3 regions of the Pantoea sp. SGAir0430 genome follow, and region 3 is predicted to be linked to each of the others. Evidence: riboswitches for the same ligand, from Rfam matches in the RefSeq annotation. Region 3 holds a riboswitch; each other region holds the start of a gene.

Region 1 (3,271 bases), on a different replicon from region 3:
CAGGATCGCATCGACCAGTTGGTGCAGCTGGTGGGCGATAAAAACCAGGTGCGGCAGATGATTGCCGCGCACCTTGGCCGCAGCTTTCGCCAGGGCAAGCATATTCTGCGCGTGCTCTACTACCGGCCCCTGCCTAACCTGCTGCCCGGCTCGCCGCTGCGCCGTTCAGAAACCCATCTGGCGCGACAGATATTCAGCGGCCTGACGCGTATAAATGAGGAAAAGGGGGAAATCGCCGCCGACATTGCCCATCACTGGCAGCAAACCTCTCCGCTGCACTGGCGCTTCTTCCTGCGGCCGGCAATCCGCTTTCATCATGGTCGCGAGCTGGAGATGGAGGATGTCATCGCCTCGCTGGAACGGGTGCGCAGCCAGCCGCTGTTTTCGCATATCGACCAACTGCACTCGCCGGCGCCGTGGACGCTGGATATCCATCTCAGCCAGCCGGACTGCTGGCTGCCGTGGCTGCTGGCCAGCGTCAGCGCCATGATTCTGCCGCGTGAGTGGCCGACGCTGCGCCACTTCGCCCGTCAGCCCATTGGCACCGGTCCGTACAGCGTGGTGCGCAATCAGCAAACCCAGCTGAAAATCGCCGCGTTTGATGACTACTTCGGCTACCGCGCGCTGATTGATGATGTCTCGATCTGGGTGCTGCCGGAGATCAGCGATGAGCTGGTCTACGCCGGTGTAAAACTGGAAGGCGAAAACGACGACGAAAAATCGGAAGAGAGTCGTCTCGAAGAGGGCTGCTATTTTCTGCTGTTCGATCAGCGCTCTGAACGCGGGCGCGATGCCGGTTTCCGCCGCTGGGTGAGCGATCTGCTTAACCCTATCGCGCTGCTCAATCATGCCGGCGTCGGCTATCAGCGCTACTGGTTCCCGGCTTATGGTCTGCTGCCGCGCTGGCACCATCGGCGCGATATCACCCCAGCCCACAAGCCCGACGGCGTGACCCAGCTGACGCTCAGCTGGTACAGCCACCACGTCGAACACGAGGGCATCGCCAATGCGCTACGGCCGCTGCTGGCGCAGCAGGGCGTCGAGCTGATTACCCGCGAAGTGAGCTACGAAAGCTGGTTCGACGGCGCGGGCGAGAGTGACATCTGGCTGGGCAGCGTCAACTTTACCCTGCCGCTCGACTACGCCCTGTTCGCTCAGCTCTACGAGCTACCGCTGATGCATCACTGTATCCCGCTGGACTGGCAGGCCGACGCCGCGCGCTGGCGTGAGAAAGCGCTGCCGCTGGCGGAGTGGAGCAAACAGCTGGTAAACAGCGACTATCTGCATCCGCTGTTTCATCACTGGCTGCTGCTGGAGGGCCAGCGCAGCATGCGTGGCGTGCGGCTGAACACGCTCGGCTGGTTTGACTTCAAGTCCGCCTGGTTCGCCCCGCCGGAGCTGTAAAAAGGGCAGCATGAGACAACACGACCGGCAGGTGAACCTTTCGCGTTGTCATGTAAATGTCTAGAATATGTCGTTCTCAACGGGGTGCCGGTTAACTGGCTGAGAGAGACCCGTCGAACCTGATCCGGCTCGTACCGGCGTAGGGATTTGAGATGCTCCGCCCTCAGATCCTTTGCGACGCAACCTTACCTTCCCCTTAAGGAACGCAAAGTGTTAAATAAAGTTCTGCCCCTGTTGCTGCTGATCGCTGCGCCGGCTCTGGCGGCCAAACCCGTCCTCACCGTGTATACCTACGACTCGTTCGCCGCCGACTGGGGCCCCGGTCCTGCAGTGAAAAAAGCCTTTGAGGCCCGGTGCGGCTGTGAGCTGAACTATGTGGCGCTGGAAGATGGCGTATCGCTGCTTAATCGCCTGCGCATGGAAGGAAAGAACAGCAAGGCCGACGTGGTGCTGGGGCTGGACAACAACCTGATTCAGGCGGCGGAAAAAACCGGCCTGTTCAGCAAAAGCACGGTGGATACTCGTGCACTACAGCTGCCGGACGGCTGGCACAGTGACACTTTTATCCCGTTTGATTACGGCTACTTTGCGTTCGTTTACGACAAAAACAAGCTGAAGAATCCGCCGCACAGCCTGAAGGAGCTGGTCGAAAGCCCGGAAAAATGGCGGGTGATTTATGAAGATCCGCGCACCAGCACGCCGGGGCTCGGTCTGCTGCTGTGGATGCAGAAAGTGTACGGCGATGATGCGCCGGCGGCCTGGCAGAAGCTGGCCAGCAAAACCGTGACCGTCACCAAAGGCTGGAGCGAAGCTTATGGTCTGTTCCTCAAAGGCGAAAGCGATCTGGTGCTGAGCTACACCACCTCGCCGGCTTACCACATTATTGAAGAGAAAAAGGATAACTACGCCGCCGCGCCGTTCAGCGAAGGCCACTATCTGCAGGTAGAAGTGGGCGCGCAACTCGCCAGCAGCAAACAGCCGCAGCTGGCGCAGCAATTCATGCAGTTTATGGTGTCGCCAGCGTTTCAGAGCACCATTCCTACCGGCAACTGGATGTATCCGGTGATCAAAAGCGATTTACCCGCCGGTTATCAGGCGTTACCGGTGCCCGCGAATGCGCTGCAATACACCCCGACAGAGGTGGCTGACCATCGCGCGGCGTGGATTAGTGCGTGGCAGCGCGCCGTCAGCCGCTGATGCCCGGCTGGCTGCTGCCCGGAGCGCTTAGCGCACTGCTATTGTGTGCGGTCGCGCTGCTGGCGCTCGGTGCCCTGCTGCTCGCCGCGCCGGCCACCGACTGGCGCGCGCTGCTCAGCGATAGCTATCTGCACCATGTGCTGGCGTTCTCCTTTGAACAGGCGCTGCTGTCAGCGCTGCTCTCGGTGCTGCCAGCCATTCTGCTGGCCCGCGCGCTCTATCGCCGCCGTTTTACCGGCCGCACCCTGCTGTTGCGCCTGTGCGCCATGACGCTGGTGCTGCCGGTGCTGGTCGCCGTATTCGGTCTGCTGAGCGTCTATGGGCGCAGCGGCTGGCTGGCGCAGCTGTGTGCCACAGTCGGTATCGACTATCACTTCTCGCCCTATGGCCTGCAGGGCATTTTGCTGGCGCACGTGTTTTTCAATCTGCCGCTGGCGACGCGCATGCTGCTGCAGGCGCTGGAGAGCATTCCTGGCGAGCAGCGCCAGCTGGCGGCTCAGCTCGGTCTGCGCGGCTGGTCGCTGTTTCGCCTGCTGGAGTGGCCGTGGCTGCGCCGTCCGCTGCTGCCAACGGCAGCGCTGATCTTTATGCTGTGCTTCGCCAGTTTTGCCACCGTGCTGGCACTGGGCGGCGGTCCGCAGGCCACCACGCTGGAGCTGGCCATTTATCA
Region 2 (3,271 bases), on a different replicon from region 3:
AGCGTATCCGCCTCTTTACCCAATAACTGTACGATGTCCGTCATGTTCGCTCCTGATAAATGGCTGGAAAAGAACCGGCACCTGCCGATTCGCCCCCACAGCCTGGACCGAAACGCGCCAGGCTGGCAAATTGCTGACTCCATTTTTCAGACGGATACGCAGTGAAAAAGCGGCAATCTGGCGTTACGCCCTACCACCACTGATGGAAATGATGCACCGGCCCAATGCCGTGGCCGACCTCCAGCGAATCGGCGTGTAGCAGCGCCTGCTGCAGCCAGGCCTTGGCCTCCGCTACGGTGCCCGCCCAGTCCGCATGGCGCGGTCGCAATGCCGCCAGCGCCGCCGACAGCGTACAGCCAGTGCCGTGCGTATGACGGGTGTTAACGCGCGGTGCGGTAAAGCGCTGGCGGCCGGCGTGGGTGATCAGCCAGTCCGGGCTTTCCGCATCGCTGAGATGACCGCCCTTCATCAGCACCGCTTCGCAGCCCAGTTCCAGCAGCGCATCGCCCTGCTGCAGCATACTCGCCTCGTCCTGCGCCATGCGGCAACCCAGCAGCGCCGCGGCTTCCGGCAGATTGGGCGTGATCAGCGATACCTGCGGCAGCAGCAGTTCACGAATGCTGGCTACCGCATCGTGCGACAGCAGCGCATCGCCGCTTTTGGCAATCATCACCGTATCCAGCACCACAAACGGCAGGCTGGCGCGTTTCAGCTTCTCTGCCACCACCTCAACGATCGCCGTCTCCGCCAGCATACCGATTTTGGCGGCGTCAATGCGCACGTCGTTCAGCACCGAGTCGAGTTGCGCCGCGACAAATGCCGGTTCGATGCGATACACCGACTGCACGCCGCGGGTGTTCTGTGCCACCAGCGCGGTAATCACGCTGGTGCCGTACGCGCCGAGCGCGGAAAACGCTTTCAGATCCGCCTGGATACCCGCGCCACCGCTGGGATCGGTGCCGGCAATGGTCAATGCATTGATGCGTTTCATGCCGCCACCTCCAGCGTCCACAGCGCATCGAGAAAAGCGGCGACGAAGCTGCCCGGCCCTGCCACGCTGCGCGCGGCCTGCTCTCCCGCCAGTGACATTACGCGGCAGGCCGCTGCCACGTGCTGGATGCGCTCGCCCGGCAGGCTGCTGCACGCCGCGACTACGGCGGATAGCGCACAACCGGTGCCGACCACGCGCGTCATTAGCGGGCTGCCGCCGGGTATTGCCAGCGTCTGGCGGCCATCGGTGACGTAATCGACTTCGCCGGTTACCGCGACGATAGTGGTGCAGCGTTGCGCCAGCTGCTGCGCAGCGTTCAGTGCGGCATCGGCCTGATGCGCGCTATCCACACCGCGTCCACCTGTGCCCTGGTGGGCTAAGGCGAGAATTTCTGAAGCGTTGCCGCGAATGGCCGCCGGTCGCAGGCTCAGCAGCTGCTGACAGAATTCCGTACGCAGGGTTAGCGCGCCTACCGCCACCGGATCGAGCGTCCACGGTGTGCCGGCCTGGTTAGCGGCCTGTACCGCCGCCAGCATCGCATCGCGGCGCTCACGGGTTAACGTACCGACGTTGATCAGCAGCGCATCGGCAAAACCGGCAAACTGCGCCGCTTCATCGCCATCAATCACCATCGCGGGCGAAGCCTGCAGTGCCAGCAGCACGTTGGCGGTAAAGGTTTGCACCACGTCGTTGGTCATACAGTGCACCAGCGGTGCCTGCTGCCGCAGCAGTTGCAGAGAGTGCGCGAGTTGCGCCGGGGAAAGAGGGTCAGGCTGTGTCATAAGGCTCCCAACCGGCAATCAGGAAGGCGAATGCGGTCAGGCATCTGACTTCCCTACGCTGGCATTATCCAGATCAGGTATTACGGGTATTTCTCAGCCTTCACAAAGAAGGGCACCCCGAGTCATGCACGTCCGTGTCAGACGTGCCTTCACAGCATAAAGGGTCAGCTTAAAGTTGTAAATCCTGCGGCGGGTGCGCTTTATTTGCCGGACAACGATGAGCAAAAATACGTGCGCCATCAATTTTCATGATTTTTTGATCATCAGGAAAATACAAACAAATCGATGGAGATCAATTTCCCCAAAATACCGAAAATTCATAAGGATAGTTAATTTAATCTGCCGGGGCAGTAGGCGGGAAATAAAGAGGAGAAAGCGCGCAACTTGATTAATATCAAACCGGCCGGCGGCGTAACACGGCCTAATTCCCTTCCGGATTTGAAGACCGCTGTTTCACCTTCACCCGGAATCGCTAATGACTTTATTCAGTTTTCTTCCGCACGCGCACCACTGGCACAATATCACCATTTCCCGTCAAGGCGCCGTTGCCCCCGGCGGCCGTTACCGGTACTCCACGTACCTCGAAGCCGAATGCAAACGCTGCGGCGAGCGCATCCATAAAATTTATTATCGCGATATCAGCGATGAACAGGCGCGTCGCTGGCTGGGATAAAAAAAAGCCCCGCAACACAGGTTGCAGGGCGCTTGCGTGGCTATCGCAAAACTTATTCAGCCGGTTTGGTGCGGATCAGGTAATCAAACGCGCTCAGTGACGCTTTGGCCCCTTCCCCGCTGGCAATGATGATCTGCTTGTACGGCACCGTGGTGCAGTCGCCGGCGGCAAATACGCCTTTCAGGCTGGTTTCGCCTTTGGCGTCGATCAGGATCTCGCCCATGCGGTTGCGCTCTACCGCGCCTTCCAGCCAGTTGGTGTTAGGCAGCAGACCAATCTGGACGAAGATACCGCTCAGCGCCAGTTCGTGGCTGGTCTGGTTATTGCGGTCGATGTAGGTCAGACCGGTAACTTTACTGCCGTCGCCTTTCACTTCGGTGGTCTGCGCGTTGAGGATCACATCGACGTTTTTCAGGCTGCGCAGTTTATCCTGCAGCACTTTATCGGCGCGCATTTCGCTGGCGAACTCCAGCAGCGTGACGTGCTCGACAATACCGGCCAGATCGATGGCCGCTTCAACGCCGGAGTTACCGCCGCCGATCACCGCCGTGCGTTTGCCTTTAAACAGCGGGCCGTCACAGTGCGGGCAGTAGGTTACACCTTTGGTGCGATACTGCTCTTCGCCCGGAACGCCCATGTTGCGCCAGCGTGCGCCGGTAGCAATGATGATGCTGCGTGATTTCAGCACTGCGCCGGAAGCGGTTTCGATGGCGTGCAGGCCACCCTCTTTGGCTGCCGGAATCAGCTTGATGGCGCTCTGGGTGTCGATCACGTCCACGTCATAGTCATCAACGTGCGCACGCAGGGAACCGGCGAGCTTGGCCC
Region 3 (3,271 bases):
TAGCGGCGCGCGTTATCGCGAACGCTGGCCGCCAGCGTGGCAATCTGCGCCTCGGACAGCACCGGCACGCACACTTCCAGCGCGCTGCCCTGCTGGCCAAAGTGCAGGCTGTGCCACGTTACCTCGCTGTGGCGGATGCCCGGCAGATGGCCAGCATACACTTTCATGCCTGTGCCTGCGCGGCAGCGAGAAACGATTCCATCGCCAGCGAGCAGCCTTTGGCATCCGCGCCCGCGACGCGCCCCAGCAGCTGAAACCCGCCGGGCACCATCACGCCGGCATCTTCGGTCAGAATCGCGGAAACAGAATTGAAATGGGCGAGATCGTGATGCACCAGTACGCCTGTCTCACCTTCCGGCACGTCCGCACCGGTCAGCGGATTAACCACGCGCGTGCGGATCCAGTGCGGTCCGGATTTCACCGGCGGGCAGATTTCATTGCCGGAATCGTAAAACTGCGTGCTGAGTTCAGTCATGCCGTACATATTGATGCAGTGCGAACGCGGCACGCCGAGCGTCTGCTGCAGCGCGCTATAAAACGCTTCCGCCGCAACTTCACGCGACTGGCCCTTAAAACCCCCGGTGTCAAGGATGCGGCTGCCCGGCGGCAGCCTGAAACGCCGCTGCTGACGCGCCAGTTCGTCCAGCAGATGGACAAAACTGTAGCTGGCACCCAGCAGGGCATAGGGTTGGCCGCTGGCCTGCACCTGCTCCAGTACGGCGATCAGACGCGGCAGTTTCAGCCCCTGCGCATCAACCATCACTTCGCTGTCTGGCGTGCCACATTCTTGCATCGCCAGCGTCAGATAATGGGCCAGCGAAGAGTGCGGCAGCTCGTTGCTGTGCGGAAACAGGATCGCCATCGGCAGGCGCGGATATCCGGCCATAAAGCGCTGGCGAAAATTGATCAGCATCGAGCGATCGTAAACCGCCAGCGTCGGGTGATAGCTGCGCCCCCGGCCGGTCCCCGTGGTGCCGCTGGTCATAAAGATGTGGGGAATCTCCGCCACCGGACGGCAGCTCAGCGTCAGATCTTTAAACGCCGTAATCGGCACCGCCGGAATCTGCCGCCACTGTTTGACCGTCAGCGGCGTACGGCCGCGCTGGCGGGCGAAACGGGCGTATGGGAGATTGTGTTCGAATTGCCACGCGAACAGCTGCAGCGCCAGCTGGTTGAAATCCGCTTCGGTGGTTTCTTCGCGCTGCATAAACGCCAGCAGCGCGGCAATGATTGACGCTTCGGTCATGAAGGTGCCCTCTTTGGACTGCGGCATAACGGCCAGCCAGGGCCTGAGAAATGCGCAGGATTCGCAGAAAGGCGCAAAGAGGGAATGAGGGCGTGCAGTGACCCCGGTTCCACATCCCTACGCCGGTATTAGCCGGATCAGGTTCAGAGGGTCACTACGTTGCCGGCCGTGACAGCCGCGCGGGTAGAATCTCAGCCCTCTAACAGGGCACCCCTTGGAACAAGCTGCATTCTGGGGTCGGAACGGAGGGCGTGTCAAGGCGGGAAGGCGCAGAACCCCCCGCTTCAGCAACGCGATTATTAACGCGCAATATCACTCACAGGAGCGCGATCAGCCCGACTGACGCAGGCAAAGCGATCGCTGAGCAGCGGATAGTTTTGCGCATCCGGCAGTTCAAAGTGCCACCATTCGGTGGGCATGCCGACAAAACCGCCGCCGAGCATGATGGCGTTCAGCAACAGGCGATGGCGCTGCGCCTGCTGCGGCACGTTGGGATGGAACGGGTGCGACTCAGCAGACATGTCGTCAAACCCGGTCCCCATCTCCAGAATGTTGCCCGCCTCATCCATCAGCGTCACATCGATCGCCACGCCGCGGCTGTGATTCGAGCCCCGCGCCGGTGGCACCACATAATCCGCGTCCGGACAGGCATCCCACAAGTGCCACTGCGCCTGCTGCGGACGATACGCGTCCAGCACCAGCAGGCGAAATCCCGCCAGCCGGGCGATGTCGCTGCTGCGGCGCAGCGCGGCGGCGGCATCCGGATGCAGCAGCGCCTGCGCGTCGCGATAAATGGCATACCCGGCGATGTTATCGGCGGTGGCGTACTTCAGATCAAACATCAGGCCCGGCAAGGTGGCAGCCAAATCGATTAATTCAACGTCCTGCACTGTACATCATCCTGTTAATTGTTAGCCGGCAGCGTAAAGGGCTGGCGCGGCAGCGTGGTGAGTCGCTCTGCGCCCTGTGCCGTGACGCGCACGGTTTCACTGAAGGCGAGGCCCTGCGCTGAAATATACATGTGAAATACCATGTTTTCCTCCAGTAACCACGGCGCCTGAGGATGAAAACAGCAGCTGAAATCGCTCGGACGCGGGGTGCGCGTATACAGGCCCAGCGCATAACCGGTGATGTTGCTGTAATCCTCACGCAGCCCGGCGCTGAGCACCGCCTCACGCGCGACGGCATCCACCGTACAGGCCGCAACGCCCGGCTTCATCGCCTGCAGCTGGCGATCCTGAATGGCGATCAGCTGTTGTGCCAGCGCCGCGCGCGCCGCAGAGATTTCACCGACAATCAGCGGACGCATCAGGCGCGCGCTGTAGTGCCGCACTTTAGGGATCAGCTCAACGTGCAGTACATCGCCCGCTTGCAGACGCTGCTCATGGCCGCTGGCATGTAAAAATCCGCTGTCGCCGCTGGCGATAACAATCGGTCCGGTTTCACCGCTGTCAGCACCGAGCCGCAGAAATTGTGCCGCCGCCAGCGCGGCGACATCACGCACGCGCCAGCCGCCCTGCACCTGCGCACTCAGCTGGGCAAGCGTGGCATCGGCAATGCCGGCGGCCTGGCGTAAGCTGGCGATTTCAGCCTGAAATTTGACGCTGCGCAGCCGGTCGCTGAGACCGCTGACATCACACCAGCGCACCCCGGGCAGATGGCGCGCCAGCTGCTGCCAGCTATGCACCGTCATGCCGTAGGATGCATAATCCGCGCCCAGCCGCGCCCGCTGATAGCCGCGCCGCGTCAGGCTTTGCGCCACCGCCAGCCACGGATCGTCTTCATCACGGTACGCGTCAATCGCCAGCTGCGGTGACTGCGCGCGGCACGGCGCGACATCCAGCTGGCGCAGCACCATCCACGGTTCGTCCTGCAACGGCACCAGACAGGCACGATAACGCGTTTCCGACACGGTATAACCGGTTAACCATGCCAGCAGTTCGCCATGATCGATCAGCATCACCTCAATGTCGGCGGCGCGCATGGCGCTGCGCAGCCGTGACAGCGCGTCGGCGATCATGACGC

Evidence for each region. Region 3 has a riboswitch for thiamine pyrophosphate ahead of E7738_RS21125 (LuxE/PaaK family acyltransferase). Riboswitches for the same ligand answer to the same signal wherever they lie in the genome.
Region 1: linked by a shared signal. The riboswitch ahead of thiB (thiamine ABC transporter substrate binding subunit) and the one ahead of E7738_RS21125 (LuxE/PaaK family acyltransferase) in region 3 are both predicted to bind thiamine pyrophosphate.
Region 2: linked by a shared signal. The riboswitch ahead of thiM (hydroxyethylthiazole kinase) and the one ahead of E7738_RS21125 (LuxE/PaaK family acyltransferase) in region 3 are both predicted to bind thiamine pyrophosphate.

Annotation. Positions count from the first base shown of each region.
Region 1 is NZ_CP039427.1:2,253,359-2,256,629, forward strand. Features, by position in the region: gene sgrR (HTH-type transcriptional regulator SgrR) at 1-1,404, shown strand, start outside; TPP riboswitch at 1,475-1,568, shown strand; gene thiB (thiamine ABC transporter substrate binding subunit) at 1,615-2,601, shown strand; gene thiP (thiamine/thiamine pyrophosphate ABC transporter permease ThiP) at 2,577-3,271, shown strand, end outside.
Region 2 is NZ_CP039427.1:453,725-456,995, reverse strand. Features, by position in the region: gene fbaB (class I fructose-bisphosphate aldolase) at 1-44, opposite strand, end outside; gene thiD (bifunctional hydroxymethylpyrimidine kinase/phosphomethylpyrimidine kinase) at 191-991, opposite strand; gene thiM (hydroxyethylthiazole kinase) at 988-1,773, opposite strand; TPP riboswitch at 1,807-1,903, opposite strand; gene E7738_RS02225 (hypothetical protein) at 2,249-2,446, shown strand; gene ahpF (alkyl hydroperoxide reductase subunit F) at 2,499-3,271, opposite strand, start outside.
Region 3 is NZ_CP039428.1:445,460-448,730, reverse strand. Features, by position in the region: gene E7738_RS21130 (acyl-CoA reductase) at 1-167, opposite strand, end outside; gene E7738_RS21125 (LuxE/PaaK family acyltransferase) at 164-1,273, opposite strand; TPP riboswitch at 1,342-1,471, opposite strand; gene ddpX (D-alanyl-D-alanine dipeptidase) at 1,546-2,088, opposite strand; gene E7738_RS21115 (M24 family metallopeptidase) at 2,151-3,266, opposite strand; gene E7738_RS21110 (M20 family metallopeptidase) at 3,263-3,271, opposite strand, start outside.